4 regions of the Bradyrhizobium sp. CCGUVB14 genome follow, and region 3 is predicted to be linked to each of the others. Evidence: predicted binding sites of a transcription regulator. Region 3 holds the regulator's gene; each other region holds the start of a gene.
What was found. The regulator PhoB, encoded in region 3, activates phosphate uptake and scavenging genes when phosphate is short. The targets are predictions, from matches to a motif close to TGTCATNNANCTGTCAT.

Region 1 (5,250 bases), 3.4 Mb from region 3:
CGGGCGGCCCCCAGAACACCAGCGAACCAAGCGTGCGCGTCTCCAGCATGCGCGTCAGCGCACCGTCGGGGCCCAGGATGTGATCCTGGCCGACGACCTCCGAGAGCGCACGCGGCCGCAGCCGGTCCGGCAGCGGATGCGGGGCCTCGTGATCGAGCCCCGCCGCGGCAAAGAGAGTTGGCGTCTCCTGTGGTCGCTTCGGACTCATCCGCCCAGCGTGACGTTGATCTGCTGGCCGCCGCGCACCAGCGTGATGCGCCAGAGCCGCTGGCTCACGCCTGCCGCCTTCTCGAGGTCGCCGGTCTTGCCGATCTTCTGGTTGTTGACGGCCAGGATGATGTCGCCCTTCTGGAAGCCGACCTGAGCGGCCGGCGAGTCATCACCGAGCTCGGTGATGACGACACCTTCGGTATCGGCATCGAGATGCAGCTCATCGGCCACCGCGGGCGTGATGCTCGCGACCTTCGCGCCCTGGAACGGCGAGCGCGCGGTGACGACGAGTTCGTTGCGGCCGGTATCGGGCGCGGTCTCGAGCGCGATCGTCAGCTTGAGCGGCTTGCCGCTGCGCTGCACGTCGATCTGCGCACTGCCACCGAGCGGACGGGTGGCGAAGCGGTAGTCGAACGCATTGGGATCGTCCACGGCCTGGCCGTCGATCCCGGTGATGAGGTCGGAGGATTTCAAGCCCGCCTTCGCGGCCGGCCCGTTGGCGACGACGCTCGCGACCAGCGCGCCAGACGGCGAGCGCAGGCCGAGGCTCTCGGCAATCTCGGGGGTCACTGCCTGCAGCTTTGCCCCCAACCACGGCCGCTTCACCGCCTTGCCGCCGCTCTTGGCGGAGGCGACGACGACGCGCACCATGTTGGCCGGGATCGCAAAGCCGATGCCTTGCGAGCCGCCGGAACGCGAATAGATCGCGGTGTTGATGCCGGCGAGCCGACCGTTCATGTCGACCAGCGCGCCGCCGGAATTGCCGGGATTGATCGCGGCGTCGGTCTGGATGAAGAACTGGTAGTCGGTGATGCCGACCTGCGTGCGCGCCAGCGCCGAGATGATGCCGTGGGTCACGGTCTGGCCGACGCCGAAGGGGTTGCCGATCGCCATGACGACGTCACCCACCATCAGCTCATCCGAATTGGTGAATTCGAGCGCCGGAAATTTCTCCTTGGTATCTTTCAGACGCAGCACCGCGAGATCGCTGCGGGAGTCCTTCAGCACGATTTCGGCCTCGAACTCGCGCTTGTCCGACAGCGACACCTTCACCTGGTCGGCGCCCTCGATGACGTGGACGTTGGTGACGACGAGCCCGGAGGCATCGACGATGACGCCCGAACCGAGCGACCGCTGCACCTGCTCCTGCTGCTGGCCGCCGCCGAAGAAGCGGCGGAAGATCGGGTCGTCCAGCAGCGGATTGCGGTTCTGCACCACCTTGGCGGCATAGACATTGACGACGGCCGGCTGCACCCGCTGCACGATCGGTGCATAGGACAGCCGGAGCTCGGCCGGCGACGACGGGACGCGACGGTCCTGCGCCGCAGCAGGATTGAAGTGGGCCGAAAAGGCTATGCACAATGCCGTGACGATGGCGGTCCAGTTCGCTCGAAACATTCCTACCTCTTGGAAAAGACGCCGGAATATAGGCGTGTTCGCCCCCCAATAGAAGGGCGCCGGGCGGCAATATTCAGCCCCTTACCAGTGTGGCCGGGACGCAAGCTCCGCGTGCAAAATGACAATTTGGGAGGCGCCGCACATTGGCATGATGCACGTCATCTTGCATGCTGCCCAATGGCGGATTCGGCTGCGGCGAATTTGCATCAGGCGGAACCATTGCAGCCGTGGCGCGCCGTCGCGGGACAGTCATCGATCCTTCTTAGGCTCTCCCGTTACGACTTGGGGAAGTTGGTCTAACCGATGGAGTGGTGACGTGAGCAGGACAAGAATGACAGCCGCCGCGATTGGTCTCGCGGGCGCGCTGGCGGCCTCGCAGGCCCAGGCACAATCAGCAAGCAACAGCGATCAGGAGATCGCGCTTCTGAAGCAGCAACTGAAGATGCTGGAGCAGAAGCTCGACAAGCTCCAGAACCAGACCGCCGCGAATACGGCGGCCGCGGCAAAGACGAGGGCAGAGGCGAAGGCTGAAGCAAAGGCCGAGGCGCGCTCGGAGGCGAAGGCGGTCGTCGCCAACGCAAATGCAGCCATTCCGGTCAAGGGGCCAGTCGCTCCGTCCGGCGTCGTTGTGACGATGCCGAACAACCGCCCGACTATCTGCACCGCAGACGAGCAGAACTGCGTGGCCATCACGAGCCGTGTGCACTGGGATGTCGGCGGTTACAACTACCGTCCCAACACGGCAGCGACGACGCCGCAACAGCTCGACAACGGCGAGAACCTCCGCCGTGCGCGCATCGGCGTCGTCGGCAAGTTCTTCGGCGACTGGAACTATGCCCTGATCTACGACTTCGGCGGCTCGGCCGACGGCTTCGGCGGCGCGGCGGCCGGCTCACTGCCAGGCGGAGGGACATCGGGCGTCGAAAATGCCTATCTGAGCTACACCGGTCTCAAGCCGTTCGGCGGCAAGATGGCGATCGAAGCCGGTATCATGGATATCGCCTGGACGATGGACGAATCCACCAGCTCGAACGACATCATGTTCATGGAACGTGCGTCGGCCGGCATCATCGCGCAAAACATCGCAGCCGGTGACTTCCGTTCCGCCGTCGGCACCCGCTGGTGGAATGACCAGCTCTGGATGGGCGCCTATGTCACCGGACCGACCACGGGCCAGATCCACTCTGCGTCGAGCGTCACTCCGCCCGGCTCCAGTGAGCAATATGGCGCGGTCGCGCGCATCGCCGGCAACCCGATCAATGGCAACGGCTACTCGGTGCATATCGGCGCGGACGCGGAATGGCTGATCCAGCCGCCGCGCAATCTGGTGACGCAAGCGCAGACGCTCACGCTCAGTGACCGGCCGGAGCTTAGGATCGATCCGACCACGCTGATCTCGACCGGCGCGATCGCCAACGTCTCCGGGGCTCAGGTCTACGGCGTCGAGGCGGCTGCGACCTATGGCTCGTTCATCGCACAGGGCGAATATTACTGGTTCAACGTCGACCGCACCGCCAATACGGGCCTGCCGCCGTTCGGCGCGTCGAGCCTGAAATTCGACGGCGGCTACGCGCAGGTCGGCTACGTCCTGACCGGCGAGAGCCGTGCCTACAATGCCGCGAACGCCGCCTATGGCGGGATCAAACCGGCCAATCCCTTCTCACTGGCCGGCGGCGGCTGGGGTGCCTGGGAAATCGCCGGACGCGTGAGCACGATGAACCTGAACGATCAGCTCGCGACCGCAGCCGGCATCGCGGGTGGACGCCAGACCATCTACACCGCCGCGCTGAACTGGTACGTCAACAACAACGTCCGCTTCATGCTCGACTATCTGCATGGCGACATCTCCAAGCAGGCGAGCGCCGTCTCCGCGGTAAACACGGGCTCGACGTTCAACGCGATCGCAATGCGTACGCAGGTCGCATTCTGACCTGACGTGACGTTCTGACGAAAAGCGCCGGGAGCGGCACAGGCCGCTCCCGGCGTAATAGTATCCAACCGGATACTATGTTCCCGAACTTGCAGTACTTGCCAAACAGGAGCCGGGGCGACAGTTAGAGCGGCAGGCGAATACGCCATCTGATGGAGACAAGCCATGAAGGCCGTCGGCTACAAAAAATCGCTTCCGATCGAGGATCAGGACGCGCTGATCGATTTCGAGACCACCAAACCCGAGCCCAAGGGGCGCGATATCCGCGTCGCGGTGAAGGCGATCTCGGCCAATCCGGTCGATTACAAGGTGCGCAAGCGCGCCGCCCCGCCCGAGGGCGAGACCAAGATCCTGGGTTATGACGCGGCCGGCGTGGTCGATGCGGTCGGGCCCGAGGTCACGCTGTTCAAGCCCGGCGACGAGGTGTTTTACGCGGGCTCGATCCTGCGCCAGGGCACCAATTCCGAATTCCACCTGGTCGACGAGCGCATCGTCGGCAACAAGCCGAAATCGCTCTCGTTCGCCCAAGCCGCCGCCCTTCCCCTCACCTCCATCACCGCCTGGGAGTTGCTGTTCGACCGGCTCGGCGCGGTTCCCGGCAAGAGCGTCGATCCACGCACGCTTCTCATCACCGGCGGCGCCGGCGGCGTCGGCTCGATCCTGATCCAGCTCGCGCGCCGCCTCACCGGCCTCACGGTGGTCGCGACCGCGACCCGACCGGACTCACAGAAATGGTGTCTCGATCTCGGCGCGCATGCGGTGATCGACCACGGCAAGCCGATGAAGGAACAGATCGAAAAGCTCAAGCTGCCGCCGGTCGCGCTGGTGGCGAGCCTCACCTTCACCGACCAGCACTACAAGAGCATCGCCGAGTTCATGGCGCCGCAGGGCCGGTTCGGCCTGATCGACGATCCACCCGAGTTCACTATGGGCACGTTCAAGGGCAAGGCGATCTCGGTGCACTGGGAATCGATGTTCACGCGCTCCTCGTTCCAGACACCCGACATGATTGCGCAGCATCATCTGCTCAACGACGTCGCCGATCTCATCGACAAGGGCGTGCTGCGCACCACGCTCGACCAGACCTTCGGCACGATCAACGCAGCCAACCTCAAGCGTGCGCACGCGTTGCTCGAGAGTGGCAAGTCGCGTGGCAAGATCGTGCTGGAGGGGTGGTAGCGACGGTCTCGTAGGTCGAGTTCCCGTAGGGTGGGCAAAGCAAAGCGTGCCCACGCACTGCAACATTCGGTCAGAGATGGTGGGCACGGCGCAAGCGCGCCTTTGCCCACCCTACGATTTCTATTGTTGTCTCACGATCCCGGACAACGCCGACAACAGCCGGTCGATCTGCTCATCCGTACCCACGGTGATCCGCAGATAATCCGAGATGCGCGCTGCGGAAAAATGGCGGACGATCACCGCCTGCTCCCGCAGCGCCGCCGCAAGCGCGGCACCCTGATGCGCGGGATGGCGCGCGAAGACGAAGTTCGCCAGCGACGGTAGCACCTCGAAGCCGGCAGCCTTCAGTCCGCGGGTCAGCCGCTCCCTGCCCTCGATCACGCGACCGCGGCTCTGCTGGAAATAGACGTCGTCCTCCAGCGAGGCGATCGCGCCCGCCTGGGCAGGCCGGCCGAGCGGATAGGAATTGAAGCTGTCCTTCACACGCGTCAGCCCACCGATCAGATCGGCGTCGCCGATCGCATATCCGACCC
Region 2 (5,250 bases), 8.5 Mb from region 3:
TGTTGCGATCGCGCGGGCGCTGGTGCAGCAGCCCGACATCATCCTCGCCGACGAGCCGATCGCCTCGCTCGATCCGCGCAACACCAAGATCGTCATGGATGCGCTGCTGCGCATCAACAAGCATTTCGGCATCACCGTGCTCTGCAACCTGCATTCGCTCGACCTGGCGCGCAGCTATTGCGACCGGCTGATCGGCATGTCGGCAGGCCGCGTGGTGTTCGACGGCGCGCCGTCCGCGCTGACCGACCTTGTCGCGCGTGAGCTCTACGATCTTGAAGCCACCGACGTCATGGGTGGTACGCCTGCTTCGGCGCCCGATGGCATCCCGGCGCTTGGAACGGCGGCCGCCGCCTGAGCCGCGCCTGTTGAATTTCCTGTTTCGCGTCAACCGACCCCAACCGATGAAGAGGGTATCATGATCACTCGCAGACTGGTTCTTGCCGGCGCCGCCGCGCTCGCGTTCACCGCTTCCGCTTCAGCCGAGGACTGGAAGGCCAAGTATCCCGAGCTGACCTTCGCGGTCGTCCCGGCCGAGAACGCCTCCGGCGTTACCGAGCGCTGGGCGCCGTTCATGAGCTATCTCTCCAAGGAATTGGGCGTGAAGGTCACGCTGCGCATCGCCAACGACTACGCCGCCGTCATCGAGGGCCAGCGCGCCGGCAACATCCAGATCGCGAGCTACGGCTCGGCATCGTTCGCGCGCGCCCGCCTGACCGGCGTCAAGACCGACGCCTTCGCCAACGACATCAATGCCGACGGCTCGACCGGCTATTATTCGGTGTTCTTCGTCAAGGCGAGCAGTGCCTACAAGAAGGTCGACGACCTCAAGGGCAAGAACCTCGGCCTCGTTGATCCGAACTCGACGTCGGGCAACAACGTGCCGCGCTTCGAGCTCGACAAGATGGGCATCCCGGATGCCGACACCTATTTCAGCAAGGTCGTCTTCACCGGCAGCCACGAGAACGCGATGCTGGCGCTGGCGCAGGGCACGGTCGACGTCGCGGCCAACCAGTGGACTACCGACGACGATTCGACGCTGGCGCAGATGCTGACCAAGGGCATGCTGAAGAATGCCGACGGTTCGGCGATGAAGAAGGACGATTTCCGGATCATCCACAAGTCGGCACCGATCATCAACGGTCCCTACGCCTACAACTCCGACCTGCCGGATGACGCCAAGGCGGCCATCGCGAAGGCCTTCTTCGACGCGCCTGCGAAGGACAAGGCGGCGTTCGATCGCCTCCAGGACGGCCAGAAGAAGGGTTTTAATCACGCCACCACCAAGGACTGGGATGGCACGATCGAGCTGATCAAGTTCGTCGATGCGCTGCGTAAGAAGAAGGCGTCCTGATCTCAGGACGACGTCACTGGAGCCGGGTCGATGGACCCGGCTCTTTCTCTTTTGACCCTCCACTTTCCCTGGCCAGATGACCGCCGCGGTTTCGATCCTCCCCGAGCAGCAGCTCGCTGCGCTCAACGCCGCCTATGACAAGGCGGTCTTGCGCAAGCGGCTCCGCCTCCTGTTGGGCGTCGCGATCTTCGCCGCGGCGCTGCTTCTCGCCGCGATCGGCGCAGAAGTGAATCTGCGGACCCTGTTCACCTATTTCGGCAACTTCGTCAGCTATTTCGACCGTATCCTCACGCTCGACAGCGGCCAGCGGGTCTGGACCGATGTCGGCGAATGGCTGTGGGGCTGGCGCAAATGGCTGAAGATGCTCGGCGAGACCCTGCTCATCAGCTATGTCGGGACGCTGACCGGTGCCGTCTTCGCTTTCGCGCTGAATTTCTTCGCCGCTGAAAACACCTCGCCCGCACCGTGGCTGCGCTTCGTGGTGCGGCGCCTGCTTGAATTCGCGCGCACTGTTCCCGGAATCGTCTTCGCGCTGATCTTCGTCATCGCCTTCGGCCTCGGGCCGATGGCCGGTGTGCTCGCGATCGCGATTCACTCCACCGGTGCGCTCGGAAAGCTGTTCTCGGAGATCGTCGAGAACGCGGATATGAAGCCGGTCGAGGGCATCCGCTCGACCGGTGCGAGCTGGCTGTCCTGCATGCGGTTCGCGATCCTGCCGCAGGTGACGGCAGGCTACGCCAGCTACGCGCTGCTGCGCTTCGAGATCAACGTCCGCGAAGCATCCGTCATGGGCTTCGTCGGTGCCGGCGGCATCGGCCAGGAGCTCGTCGTCGCCATCCGAAAATTCTATTATTCGGACGTCAGCGCGATCCTGCTGCTCATCATCGTCACCGTCTTCATCATCGACATCTCGACAGGCTGGCTGCGTGGACGCCTGTTCGGCAAGGAGGCGCGGACGTGACGGGACCGCAGGAGGTCGACACCGCAGAGATCCGCGCGCGTTACCCGGACGTGTTCGACCGGCCGGCCTCGGCGCGCCTCGCGATGCCGATGATGCTCGTTGCCGCGCTCGGGATCTTCGTGTTCGGCCTGGTCGATCTCGATTTCTCGCCGTCGCGCCTGATCTCGGGGCTGAGCCAGCTCGGCTGGATCAGCATGATGATGATCCCGCCCGATCCGGGGTCGTCGCTGCCGATCTATCTGAAGGCGCTGGGCGAGACGCTGTCGATCGCGCTGCTCGGCACCACGCTGGCGGCCGTGTTGGCGCTGCCGGTCAGCCTGTTCGCGGCCCGTAATATCGTGCCGGGCGTCGTGCGCTTTCCGGTGCGGCGCTTCCTGGATTCGATCCGCGGCGTCGATACGCTGATCTGGGCGCTGGTGTGGATCAATGTCGTCGGGCTCGGCCCGTTCGCCGGTGTGCTCGCCATCGCCGTGTCGGATTTCGGCGCGTTCGGAAAGCTGTTCTCGGAGGCGATCGAAGGCGCCGACCAGAAGCAGGTCGAGGGCATCCGCGCCTCCGGCGGCAGCGCATTGCACGAGATCCGCTTCGGCCTGCTGCCGCAGGTACTGCCTGTGATCGCCGGCCAAGTGCTCTATTTCATCGAGTCGAACACGCGTTCGGCCACCATCATCGGCATCGTCGGTGCTGGCGGCATCGGGCTTCAGCTGGCCGAACAGATCCGCGTGCTGGAATGGCAGAAGGTGTCGTTCCTGATCCTGATGATCCTGGTCGCGGTCGCCGCGATCGATTTCATCTCGGGCAAGCTGCGGTTCGCGATCATTGGCCGCAGGGCGGTGGCCTGAAGCACCGGTTTCGTAGGGTGGGCAAAGCGAAGCGTGCCCACCATTCTCTCGAATCTTGGAAAGATCGTGGGCACGGCGCTGTCGCGCCTTTGCCCACCCTACGAGGCCGGATTGGTAGAGAGCCCTACGGCTCCACCAAAAACTCCACCCGCTCCGCGGCGAACCGTGAGTGCTTCGTCACCAGCGGTTTGCCCTCGAGATCGAGGTCGGTCGCGTCAACCACCAGGATAGGCCGCCCCAGCGGTAGATCGAGCCGAGCGGCGTCGGTGGCGTCGACGATGCCGGCGGTGATCCGGGTGGCGCCGCGGCGGTAGTCGCGGATCCCGTAATGCTCGAGCATCTTCGTCATCGAGCGCGTGGCGGCAAATACCGTGCCGGCGCCCGGAAACAGCTCTGCCGACAGCCAGGTCGTGGAGACGCAGATCGGCGTGCGGTCGGCGAGGCGGATGGCCTCGATCCGCACCAGCGGCGCGCCGGTCTTCAATCCCAACTCTCGCGCGAGCTCGCGGGTCGCCACATCGTCTGATGCCTCGATCATCTGGCCATGCGGCTCGCGGCCGTCGGCGCCGACGATCTCGGAGAAGCGGGTGCGCGAACGCAAGGGATAAGCGAGCTTCTGCGCCTCGACATAGGTTCCGCTGCCGCGCTCGGCGCGCACGATGCCACGCTCCGCCAGCGCCGCCAGCGCGCGCCGCACGGTGTGACGATTGACGCGATAGGTTTCGGCGATTTCCATTTCGCCCGGCAATTTGTCGCCTGCGGCAAAACGGCCGTCGGCGATGCCGCGCTCGATGCCGTCGGCAACGAGGCGCCACAATGCGACGCCTGAAGAGGCGGTGTCCTGCATGCTCATGTCGGCGGTCAGCCTAGCCCGAAAATCACACGCTTGTCACGAAACAGTCATGGCGCTTCCGTATCAAGTTGTCTATTATCATAGACAACTTGAATTCGGCAAGTTCTGTCAAAACGGTCGGTGGATCCGGTGACCCAACACAACATCCAGCAAGCCCAGCGCCAGGCCGCCATGGCCGTGCTGGCGCACGCGGAGGCGGGCGAGATCGCCGCCCGCCTCCGCACGATTCCCTTGCCCGGTCATCAGGATCTGCGCGAGCCCGAGAACGGTCTGGTGATGCTGCGCGGCCGGGTCGGCGGCGACGGCGCGCCGTTCAATCTCGGCGAAGCGACGGTGTCGCGCGCCGCGGTGCGGCTTGCGAGCGGCGAGGTCGGCTTCGGCTACACGCTCGGGCGCGACGGCGAGAAGGCGCGGCTGATCGCGTTGTGCGACGCGCTGGTGCAGTCTCGCGATTTTGGTGGGCTGGTGGAGCGCGACGTTATCGCGCCGTTGCGCGAGCAGCTTATGATTCGGCGCAGCCGCGCGGCGGAAGAGACCGCCGCGACGAAGGTTGATTTCTACACCATGGTGCGCGGTGAGGGGTGAGGCCATGACCACGATTGCGGAACTGCCGCCGGGGTTCGTCGACAAGGTGTTGTCGGCGCAATCGATCTTTCGCTCGGTCATGGATGCGATGGCGCGACCGGGCGCGGTCCAGCGCATCGTGCCGATGGCGGGAACGGCCGGCCCGATGATGCGCGGCACCGCCGCGATCGCGCTGACGCTGTTCGACCACGACATGCCGCTCTGGCTCGATGCGCGGATGTCGGAAAGCTCCGACGTCCTGAAATGGCTCAAGTTCCACACCGGCGCGCCGGTGATCCAGGATTCTTCCATCGCGGCTTTTGCGCTGATCAGCGACGGAGTGTTGCTGCCGCCGCTGGAGCGTTTTGCGCTCGGCACCAACGAATATCCTGACCGATCGACCACAGTGATCATTCAGGTCGAGAGCCTGGATTCAGGTCCGAGTTTCGAGCTGCGCGGCCCCGGCATCGACGGTGTCGCGACGCTGCAGGCGTCGTTCAAACCCTTCGACCTGTTTGACCAGCTGCGGTTCAACGAGACGCTGTTTCCGCGCGGCATCGACGTGGTTCTGGTCGCCGATGACGCTGTGGTCGCGATCCCGCGCACGACCCGCGTTACGAGCATGGGAGTCTGACGCATGTATGTCGCAGTCAAAGGCGGCGAACGCGCCATTGAGAAC
Region 3 (5,250 bases):
CCGCTGCTGTTCACCGCACTGTCGAACCAGTTCTTCAGCCTGGGCCTGAACAAGACGATGGCCAACCTGCCGGTCACCATCAACAACTTCGTGCAGAGCCCGTATGCCTACTGGAAGCAGTTGGCCTGGAGCGGCGCCCTGCTGATCACGTTGACCGTGCTTGCCCTGAACATTGGCGCGCGCATCTTGAGCGCCGAGAGGACCGCAAAATGAGCGAAATGTCTGTTTCCGTCAGTACGCCCGCCGTTCATCCCGGCTCGCAGCCTCTGCCTGAAGCCCCGGCCAAGGTAACGGTGCGCAACCTCAACTTCTATTACGGCGAGCACCACGCGCTGAAGAACATCAATCTGGCGCTCGGCACCAACCGCGTCACGGCGTTCATCGGACCGTCGGGCTGCGGCAAGTCGACCCTGCTGCGCATCTTCAACCGGATGTACGACCTCTATCCGGGCCAGCGCGTCTCCGGTCAGCTGATGCTCGACCAGACCAACATCCTCGATCCCAAGCTCGACCTCAATCTGCTGCGCGCCCGCGTCGGCATGGTGTTCCAGAAGCCGACGCCGTTCCCGATGACGATCTACGAGAACATCGCCTTCGGCATCCGTCTCTACGAGAAGATCTCGAAGTCGGAGATGGACGACCGCGTCGAGAAGGCGCTGCGCGGCGGCGCGCTGTGGAACGAGGTCAAGGACAAGCTGAACGCCTCCGGCCTGTCGCTCTCCGGCGGCCAGCAGCAGCGCCTCTGCATTGCCCGCACCGTCGCGGTGCGGCCCGAGGTGATCCTGTTCGACGAGCCCTGCTCGGCGCTCGATCCGATCTCGACCGCGAAGGTCGAGGAGCTGATCCAGGAGCTGTCCGAGAATTACACGATCGCGATCGTGACCCACAACATGCAGCAGGCGGCCCGCGTCTCCGACAAGACCGCCTTCATGTATCTCGGCGAGTTGATCGAGTTCGACGACACCAGCAAGATCTTCACGTCGCCGTCCGACCGGCGCACGCAGGATTACATTACCGGCCGGTTCGGCTGAGGAGACAGGACATGGGTTCTGAACATACCGCAAAGGCCTTCGACACCGACCTCCAGGAGCTCACGCGCCTGGTTGCCGAGATGGGCGGCATCGCCGAGCGCATGATCGTCGATTCCGTCGACGCGCTGATCCGCCGTGATATCGCGCTCGGCCAGCGCGTCGTCACCATCGACGCCGAGCTCGACGCGCTGCAGAAGAAGATCGAGGAACGCGCCGTGCTCACGATCGCGCGCCGCCAGCCGATGGCGGTGGATCTGCGCGAAATCGTCGGCGCCATGCGCGTCGCGACCGATCTCGAACGCATCGGCGACCTCGCCAAGAACATGGGCAAGCGCGTCGCGGCGCTGGAGACGGATTTCCATCCGCTCAAGCTGTTCCGCGGCCTCGAGCACATGACCGACCTCGTGCAGCAGCAGGTCAAGTCGGTGCTGGACGCCTATGCCGCGCACGATCTGCCGGCGGCGATGGCGGTGTGGAAGGGCGACGAGGAAGTCGACGCCATCTGCACCTCGCTGTTCCGCGAGCTCCTCACCTATATGATGGAGGACCCGCGCAACATCTCGTTCTGCATCCATCTGATGTTCTGCGCCAAGAACATCGAGCGGATCGGCGACCACGCCACCAACATTGCCGAGACCGTGTTCTACATGATCGAAGGCCAGGCCATCACCGACAAGCGACCGAAGGGCGACATGACGACCTTCGCCACCACGGTCCCCAATACTTGAATCCTTAAGGAGCGACGACCCAATGGGCGCACGCATTATGGTGGTTGAAGACGAGGAAGCTCTCACCGAGCTCCTCCGCTACAACCTCGAGGGCGACGGCTATGACGTCGAGACGGTGATGCGCGGCGACGACGCCGACACCCGCCTCAAGGAGCACATCCCCGATCTGATCGTGCTCGACTGGATGCTGCCGGGGCTTTCCGGCATCGAGCTGTGCCGCCGGCTGCGGACGCGGTCCGACACCAAGCAGCTGCCGATCATCATGCTCACCGCGCGCGGCGAGGAGAGCGAGCGGGTGCGGGGCCTTGCGACCGGCGCCGACGACTACATCGTCAAGCCGTTCTCGGTGCCCGAGCTGCTGGCCCGGGTGAAGGGTCTGCTGCGGCGCGCAAGTCCCGAGCGGCTCGCAACCGTGCTCGCTTTCGGTGACATCGAGCTCGATCGCGAAAAGCGCCGCGTGGCGCGCTCGGGCCGGCCGATTGATCTCGGCCCCACCGAATATCGCCTGCTGGAGTTTTTCCTGGAGCACCCCGGTCGTGTGTTCTCGCGCGAGCAGCTGCTCGACAGCGTCTGGGGCCGCGATATCTATATCGACGAGCGCACCGTCGACGTGCATATCGGTCGCCTGCGCAAGCTGCTCAATCTTGGTCGCGAGCAGGATCCGATCCGCACGGTGCGCGGTGCGGGCTATGCGCTCGATGACCGGTTTGCGAAGGCCGAGCAGGCCTAAGGCTCTTGCAAGCAGACAAAATAAAAAGCGCGCTGGATGGCGCGCTTTTTTATTTCCCCGGTCGTCCCGGCCTTGTGCCGGGACGAGGTTAACTGGATGCGCTTACCGCGTGCCCGGCTTCGCCGGCGCGCGCCGCCGATCCGCTGCCGGCTGATACGCCACCCGCGAGTGCTGGGCGCAGTAGGGCAGGCCGGAGAGCGCCTTGCCGCCGCAGAAGAAGAAATCCGGGCTCGAGGGATCGCCGACCGGCCAGTGGCAGGTCGCCTCGTTCAATTCGAGCAGCGACAGCCGCTGGCTCATCGGCACCACGTTGTCGTAGGTGACCGGTTCAGCCTCGACTTCGACCTCGAAGGCCTGCGCCAGCGCGGTATTGCCACGCGCGATGGGCCTGCTCACCCGCATCATGTGCTGCGCCGGACGCGCCTTGCGCGGCCGCGGAGCTGCCGAGGACGGGCTCTTGGCGCGGCCCGACAGGCCGAGCCTGTGCACCTTGCCGATCACGGCGTTGCGGGTGACATTCCCAAGCTCAGCGGCGATCTGGCTGGCCGAAAGTCCGGCCTCCCAGAGCTTTTTCAACTGCTCGACGCGATCGTCGGACCAGGTCAAAACCGTCATTGTAACCTTTCCTTCGCCGCGCGCCTGCCATCCTGGGGCGGCACGACGAATGCCTAAGCTTCGAAAAACCCGTGCCGCCAGAATCCCTTAAGGTTCGCCGGGCGCAATGAGCCGCCCGAACGTTTACGCCGGTACATGAGGACTTTTGGGATCAGAACCGCTGCACGAGATGTCGTATCTGACAAGGCAAACGCTACAATATGGCGTGACTCACGCGCAAGAGTCCGACGACTCGCTTCCACATGTTCCGTGGCCAAAAACCCGCAAATCCGGCACCGCAAGACTACGGAATCAGCGTTTCGCGGGGCTTTCCGGGCGGCATTGACACCATTGGTGCCAGGCATAAGATGGCGATGCGTGCCGCCCTTAAAAGGCGGCACGTTTCGTTTTCCGGACCAATGATGCGCTGCGCAACGCACGCTCAGGCCGTCCGAAACATCCAAAGAGACCATCATGACCAACAGCGCAGCACCGCATTTGCTCCCCGTTTTCGCCAGGGCCGACATCGGTTTTGAGCGCGGTGAAGGCGTCTGGTTGATCGCGACCAATGGCGATCGCTATCTCGATTTCACCTCGGGCGTGGCAGTGAATGCGCTCGGCCATGCCCATCCTGCGCTGGTCAAGGCTCTGCAGGAGCAGGCGACAAAACTCTGGCACATGTCGAACCTGTTCCAGAGCCCGGATGGTGAGAAGCTCGCGGCGCGTCTCTGCAACGAGAGTTTTGCCGACTTCGTGTTCTTCTGTAATTCCGGCGCCGAAGCGCTGGAGGGCGTGATCAAGCTCGTCCGCCACCATCACTTCTCCAAGGGGCATCCGGAGCGCTACCGCATCATCACCTTCGAGGGCGCCTTCCACGGCCGCACGCTGGCGACGCTGGCTGCGACCGGCTCTGCAAAATATCTCGAAGGCTTTGGCCCGCCGATGGACGGTTTCGACCAGATCCCGCACGGTGACATCGAGGCCGTGAAGAAGGCGATCGGTCCGCAGACCGCCGGTATCCTGATCGAGCCGATCCAGGGCGAGGGTGGCGTGCGTTCGGCGCCTCCCGGCTTCCTCAAGGCGCTGCGTCAGCTCTGCGACGAGAAGGGCCTGCTGCTCGCCTTCGATGAAGTGCAGACCGGCATGGGCCGCACCGGCGATCTCTTCGCCCATCGGCGCACCGGCGTCACGCCTGACGTGATGTCGCTGGCGAAGGCGCTCGGCGGCGGCTTCCCGATCGGCGCGGTGCTGGCGACCGCGGAAGCGGCCTCCGGCATGGGGCCCGGCTCGCACGGCTCGACCTTCGGCGGCAATCCGCTGGCGATCTCGGCCGCGAACGCAGTGCTCGACGTCATGCTCAAGCCCGGCTTCTTCGACCATGTGCAGAAGATGTCGCTGCTGCTGAAGCAGAAGCTTGCCTCCGTGATCGACCGTCATCCCGATGTCGTCAGCGAAGTTCGCGGCGAGGGGCTCCTGATCGGCATCAAGGCCGTGGTGCCCTCCGGCGATCTGGTCGCAGCGCTTCGCAACGAAAAACTGCTCACCGTCGGGGCCGGCGACAATGTCGTGCGCTTCCTGCCGCCCTTGATCGTCACCGAAGCCGAGATCGAGGACAGCGTCGGGCGGCTCGAACGCGCCTGCACTGCGCTGACCGGCAACAAGCGGGCGGCAAGCTGATGAGCAAGACGCCGAAGCACTTCCTGGACATCAACGAGCTGCCGCTGTCGGAGCTCAAGAGCATGCTCGCGGCCTCCTCCGCCATGAAGGCGAAGCAGAAGGCACATCAGCCGGTCAGGCCGCTCGAGGGCAAGACGCTGGCGATGATCTTCGAACGCCCGTCGACCCGCACGCGGGTGTCGTTCGACGTCGCCATGCGCCAGCTCGGCGGCGAGCCGATCATGCTCACGGGTGCCGAGATGCAGCTCGGCCGCGGCGAGACCATTGCCGACACCGCGCGCGTGCTGTCGCGCTATGTCGACGCCATCATGATCCGCATCCTCAATCACGAGGCGCTGCTGGAGCTCGCTGCGAATGCGACCGTGCCCGTGATCAACGGCCTGACGCGGCGCTCGCACCCGTGCCAGGTGATGGCCGATCTCATGACCTACGAGGAGCATCGCGGCCCGATCGAAGGTCGCACCGTGGCCTGGACCGGCGACGACAACAA
Region 4 (5,250 bases), 9.4 Mb from region 3:
GTCGATGATGCCGAACGTGTCGAAGAAGGCGTAGACGATGTTGACGACCAGCAGGAAGAAGATGGTCGGCGACAGCAGCGGGAAGGTCACGGTCCAGAACCGGCGCATCGGGCGCGCGCCGTCGATCGCGGCGGCCTCGAGCACGCTCTTCGGAATGGCCGCGAGACCCGCGAGGAAGAACAGGAAATTATAGGAGATCTGCTTCCAGGCGGCGGCGAGGATGACCAGCGTCGCGGCCTGGTTGCCGTCGAGCAGCGGATTCCATTCGATGCCGGCGGCACGCAGATAGCGCGAGAGCACGCCGAGCGAGGGATGCAGCATGAAGACCCAGAGCACGCCGACCACGGGCGGCGCCACGGCATAGGGCCAGATCAGCAGCGTGCGATAGACCGCGCCGCCGCGCAACGGTTTGTCCGCCATCACCGCGAGCAGCAGTGCCACGGAGAGCGAGGACGCCGCGATCGCAAACGAGAAGAAGAAGGTCCGGACGACCGTCTCGAAATAGGCGGGATCACTGAACAGCTCGACGTAATTCTCGAACCAGACGAAGCTGGTCGAGAGGCCGAAAGCATCCTGCAGCAGAAAGGACTGGATGACGGCCTGCGCGGCCGGCCAGTAGAAGAAAATCAGAACGATCGCGAGTTGCGGCGCAACCAGCGCATACGGCAGCAGCTTTGATTGGAAAATCGCTTGCTTTTGCATGATGGGGTGGTGCCGGCGGGCCGCCGATCGTGCGGCCCGCCGGCGCCTTCGCCTTATTTTGCGGCGGTCTTTTCGAACTGGCGCAGCATCGTGTTGCCGCGCTCGACGGAGGCATCGAGCGCCTGCTTGGCGGTCTTCTTGCCGGCCAGCGCCTGCTCGATCTCTTCCGACCAGACGTCACGCAGCTGGACCATGTTGCCGAGGCGCAGACCGCGCGAATTCTCGGTCGGCTCCTTGTTGGTCAGCTCGAGCAGCGGGGTCTCGAGATAGGGCTGATCCTTGTAGAAGCCCTCGGCCTTGGCCTTCTCATAAGCGGCCTTGGTGATCGGCAGATAGCCCGAGGCCTTGTGGATGTAGACCTGACGATCGGTGTCGGAGAGGAAGGTCAGGAATTTGGCGACGCCCTTGTATTCGTCGGCCGACTTGCCGCCCATCACCCAGAGCGAAGCGCCGCCGATGATCGAGTTCTGCGGCGCGCCCTTGACGTCCGGATAATACGGCATCGGCGCGGCGGTGAAGTTGAACTTGGCCTGCGCCTTGACGTTGCCGAAGAAGGCCGACGAGGTCAGGTAGATCGCGCACTCACCCGAGGTGAAGCGGCCTTCGCCCTGGTTGGTGCGGCCGGCGTAGTCGTAGGTCTTGTCCTTCTGCAGCTCGACCAGCTTCTCGAGATGCTTCTCCTGCAGCGGCGCGTTGAACTCGAGCTTGGTGTCGAAGCCGTCGAGGCCGTTGGCCTTGCTGGCGAGCGGCACGTTGTGCCACGCGGAGAGCTGCTCGAGATTGACCCAGGTGACCCAGGAGTTGGAGAAGCCGCAGGTCGGATGACCGTTGTCGTGCAGCTTCTTGGCGACCTCGAACACTTCGGGCCAGGTCTTCGGGATCTCGGCGTTGACCTTTTTCAGTTCGTCGAGGTTGACCCACATCACGGTCGACGACGAGTTGAAGGGGAAGGACAGCATCTCGCCCTTCGAGGTCGAATAATAGCCGGTGATCGCGGATAGATAGTTCTTCGGATCGAACTTCTCGCCGGCGTCGGCCATCAGCTTGTAGACGGGCTTCACGGCGCCGGTCGCGGCCATCATGGTCGCGGTGCCGACTTCGAACACCTGCATGATGTGCGGGGCGTTGCCGGCGCGGAAGGCGGCGATGCCTGCGTTCATGGTGTCGGGATAGCTGCCCTTGTAGGTCGGGATGACCTTGTAGTCGCTCTGCGACGCATTGAAGTCGTTGGCGAGCTTGACGATGACGTCGTTGTTCGCGCCCGTCATCGCATGCCACCACTGGATTTCAGTCACGGCCAGCGCCGGCGAAGCCGTCATGCCGACCGCGAATGCAACAGCGGCAGCCGCTCCAAAATGTCGAAGAGCCATTAAGTAACCTCCCTTGGCCGTTCTCTTGGCCGTCAAAAAGAAGCGCTTGCGCTAGCAGCGCCTTATGACGTTCACATGACTGTGTAAGCGGCCGAAACGAAAGCGGCAAGCGCTGGAAAAGGGAAGCCATCAAATAGGCGAACACGGCGCGGGCAGCCTCCTCCGTTCGCGGTGCACACATGTGCCCGCGCCGCAGTGCGGCATCACCCGTTGGATGCGCGGAGGCTGGGCCCTAGCGCTTGCGCTCGGGCCCGCAGACGACGCCGTTCGCGACCATCGCGTCGATCTCCGCCTTTGAGTAGCCGAACTCACCCAACACCTCCTGGGAGTGTTGGCTGAACTTCGGCGGCAGGCGGCGCAGGCTCGGCTTGCTGCGATCGAGCCGGATCGGCGAGGCCACGCCCTTGTACCAGTCCTTCTCGATGACATCGCCGCGCGCGATCGTGTGCGGGTTGGTCAACGCCTGGTCGATCTTCTGCACGGGACCTGCGGGCAGGCCTGCGGCCAGCAGGCGATTGCACAGCGGTTCGGCCTCGTGCTGGCTGAACACCGCGGCAAGCTCGGCGCGCAGCGCGTCGCGATTGGCGATGCGGTCCTTGTTGCGGGCAAAGCGCGGATCGGTGCCGAGCTCGGGCTTGCCGATCTCCTTGGCGAGCTTACGGAAGGTGCCGTCATTGCCGACGCCGATGAAGATGTTGTCGGTCTTGGTCGGGAAGATCGCGTACGGCACGAGGTTCGGGTGCTCGTTGCCGGTGAGGCCGGGCGGCTTGCCATGCATGAAATAATTCGCGGTGTGCGGATGCATGATGGCGAGGCCGGTTTCGTACAGCGTCGTCTCCAGGAACTGACCCTTGCCGGAGCGCTGCCGCTCGGACAGTGCCATCAGGATGCCGATCGCCGCATAGAGCCCGGTGGTGATGTCGACCAGCGGCACGCCGATCCGCATCGGGCCGCTCTCGGGCGAGCCGGTCGCCGCGATCATGCCGGTCATGGCCTGGATGATCGCGTCATAGCCGGGATTGCCGCCACGCGGGCCGTCGGCGCCGAAGCCGCAGATCCGGCAATGCACGAGACGCGGATATTTCTTGCTAAGCACATCGTTGCCGATGCCCCATTTCTCCAGCGTGCCCGGCTTGAAATTCTCGATCAGGACGTCGGCCGTCTCCAGCATCTTGAGCAGCACGACACGGCCGCCCTCGGAGGCCAGATCGAGCCCGATCGAGCGCTTGTTGCGGTTGATGCCGACGAAATAGGCCGCGTCGTCGTCGTGGAAGGGAGGGCCCCAGTCGCGCACCTCGTCGCCCGCGGGCGGCTCGACCTTGATCACGTCGGCGCCGTGGTCGGCGAGAATCTGGGTGCAGTAGGGGCCGCCGAGCACGCGCGTGAGATCGATGACGCGCAGTCCGCTCATTGCGCCGGTTGCGGCTTCAGTCATGCCTTCGCTTCCCCTGTGTCGATGTTGACGACAGGCCTAGCGAGGTTCGTTCAAGCCAGCAATGGCTTGTCGCGTAGAGGGTCATGCAGCGCAGGCGGCAATCCCGCGGCATGGCAAATCAGGCGGAAGCGGCCGGCCCGAGGGGGATCCCGGGCCAGCCAATCCACCGTCAGATCAGACGACCGTCAGGCGAACGTCGACATTGCCGCGCGTCGCGTTGGAATACGGGCACACCTGGTGCGCCTTCTCGACCAGCGCCTCGGCCTCGGTGCGGGACAGGCCCGGCAGCGAGACGGCCAGATCGATGTCGAGGCCGAAGCCGCCGGCCGAGCGCGGGCCGATGCCGACGGTCGAGGTCACGGAAGCGTCGGCGGGAACCTTCGGTCCGCCCTGCGAGGACACGAACTTCATCGCGCCGATGAAGCAGGCGGCATAGCCGGCCGCAAACAGCTGCTCGGGATTGTTGCCGGCGCCGCCGCCACCGCCGAGCTCCTTCGGCGTCGTGAGCTTGACGTCGAGTGCGCCGTCGAGGGTCGCGGCATGGCCGTCACGGCCACCGGTGGCTTTTGCGCTGGTCTTGTAGAGGACGTTCACGGACATTTTCGTCTCCCTTGGGGTCTTCGGGTTGGGGTGGAATCTATATCGCAAACAATTAGATTGTGCGCAATTGAAATTTGCATGCCTCACATTTAATTGTTCGCAATTGAATGTCGCCCCGCCCGGTCCCACAATGCGGGTCAATCTCGTGAGATTCCCTATGGCCCGGAAATTATCGACCCCGGATCCGCAACGTCTCGACAACCAGATCTGCTTCGCCGTCTATTCGGCCGCGCATGCCTTTAACCGCGTCTACAAGCCGCTGCTCGACCGGCTTGGCCTGACCTATCCGCAATATCTGGTGATGCTGGTGCTGTGGGAGCGCGACGACGTGCCGCTCAAGGACATCGGCGAGAAGCTGTTTCTTGATTCCGGCACGTTGACGCCGCTGCTCAAGCGGTTAGAGGCCGCGCACCTCGTCAAGCGCACGCGCTCCAGCGAGGACGAGCGTCAGGTCCTGATCGCGCTGACGCCGCAGGGGCACGCGCTCAAGGACAAGGCGCGCAGCGTCCCGCAGTCGATCCTGGCCGCGTCGGACTGCTCCGTGTCGGAGCTGGTCGCAATGAAGGACGAGATCGTTGCGTTGAGGGATCGGTTGAATGCGGTGATTGGGGAGTAGGGGGCGGAGCTAGCAGAGCCGCTTTTTCGAGAAGGCGCGACCCGAGTGCGACTTGAGATATTTCTCGAACGCCAGCGCTTTCAGCTTGTCAGGGAAGGCGCAGTACCAGACCAGCTTCCATGGCTTGAACTTCGCCGTGTGGGTGGATTTGCCGGCATCATGTTCAGGCAGTCGTCGCTTCAGATCTTCCGTGGCGCCGATGTATTCCTGGTCGGGAAATTCGATGCTTTGAATGATGTAGACGTACCACATTGACGGGCTATCGCCTGGGTCATCGTGAGCGAGCCAACCAATTGTCAGTCCGTCTTCGCCCTGCGGGCTTCGCCGGACACCACGCTTCGGCCTTCAGGCTCTGCGCGGCTGCGCCACGCGTAGCCCGAAGGGCGAAGCGTGGTGGAGCCAGGCGGGATCGAACCGCCGACCTCTTGCATGCCATGCAAGCGCTCTCCCAGCTGAGCTATGGCCCCTTAACTCTTGGTATGATCCTGGGGGATCACTCCCGACCGGCGAGCCTTCCGACTCGCGCG

Region 1: NLM32_RS28785 (OprO/OprP family phosphate-selective porin) is a predicted target of PhoB. The motif match lies at 1,856-1,872, and genes of this name have one in related genera.
Region 2: phnF (phosphonate metabolism transcriptional regulator PhnF) is a predicted target of PhoB. The motif match lies at 4,042-4,058, and genes of this name have one in related genera.
Region 4: ugpB (sn-glycerol-3-phosphate ABC transporter substrate-binding protein UgpB) is a predicted target of PhoB. The motif match lies at 2,137-2,153, and genes of this name have one in related genera.

The regions. Positions count from the first base shown of each region.
Region 1 covers NZ_JANADS010000001.1:6,130,688-6,135,937, forward strand. Annotated here, with positions in the region: gene NLM32_RS28775 (replication-associated recombination protein A) at 1-208, opposite strand, end outside; gene NLM32_RS28780 (DegQ family serine endoprotease) at 205-1,608, opposite strand; gene NLM32_RS28785 (OprO/OprP family phosphate-selective porin) at 1,925-3,538, shown strand; gene NLM32_RS28790 (zinc-binding alcohol dehydrogenase family protein) at 3,704-4,717, shown strand; gene hisC (histidinol-phosphate transaminase) at 4,838-5,250, opposite strand, start outside.
Region 2 covers NZ_JANADS010000001.1:982,875-988,124, forward strand. Annotated here, with positions in the region: gene phnC (phosphonate ABC transporter ATP-binding protein) at 1-355, shown strand, start outside; gene phnD (phosphonate ABC transporter substrate-binding protein) at 416-1,351, shown strand; gene phnE (phosphonate ABC transporter, permease protein PhnE) at 1,428-2,312, shown strand; gene phnE (phosphonate ABC transporter, permease protein PhnE) at 2,309-3,154, shown strand; gene phnF (phosphonate metabolism transcriptional regulator PhnF) at 3,279-4,007, opposite strand; gene phnG (phosphonate C-P lyase system protein PhnG) at 4,128-4,592, shown strand; gene phnH (phosphonate C-P lyase system protein PhnH) at 4,597-5,205, shown strand; gene NLM32_RS04695 (carbon-phosphorus lyase complex subunit PhnI) at 5,209-5,250, shown strand, end outside.
Region 3 covers NZ_JANADS010000001.1:9,483,315-9,488,564, reverse strand. Annotated here, with positions in the region: gene pstA (phosphate ABC transporter permease PstA) at 1-213, shown strand, start outside; gene pstB (phosphate ABC transporter ATP-binding protein PstB) at 210-1,031, shown strand; gene phoU (phosphate signaling complex protein PhoU) at 1,043-1,759, shown strand; gene phoB (phosphate regulon transcriptional regulator PhoB) at 1,782-2,489, shown strand; gene NLM32_RS44420 (GcrA family cell cycle regulator) at 2,592-3,104, opposite strand; gene NLM32_RS44415 (aspartate aminotransferase family protein) at 3,558-4,760, shown strand; gene argF (ornithine carbamoyltransferase) at 4,760-5,250, shown strand, end outside.
Region 4 covers NZ_JANADS010000001.1:114,146-119,395, reverse strand. Annotated here, with positions in the region: gene ugpA (sn-glycerol-3-phosphate ABC transporter permease UgpA) at 1-702, opposite strand, end outside; gene ugpB (sn-glycerol-3-phosphate ABC transporter substrate-binding protein UgpB) at 756-2,072, opposite strand; gene NLM32_RS00510 (CaiB/BaiF CoA-transferase family protein) at 2,305-3,507, opposite strand; gene NLM32_RS00505 (organic hydroperoxide resistance protein) at 3,682-4,107, opposite strand; gene NLM32_RS00500 (MarR family winged helix-turn-helix transcriptional regulator) at 4,265-4,723, shown strand; gene NLM32_RS00495 (GIY-YIG nuclease family protein) at 4,733-4,975, opposite strand; tRNA gene NLM32_RS00490 (tRNA-Ala) at 5,115-5,190, opposite strand.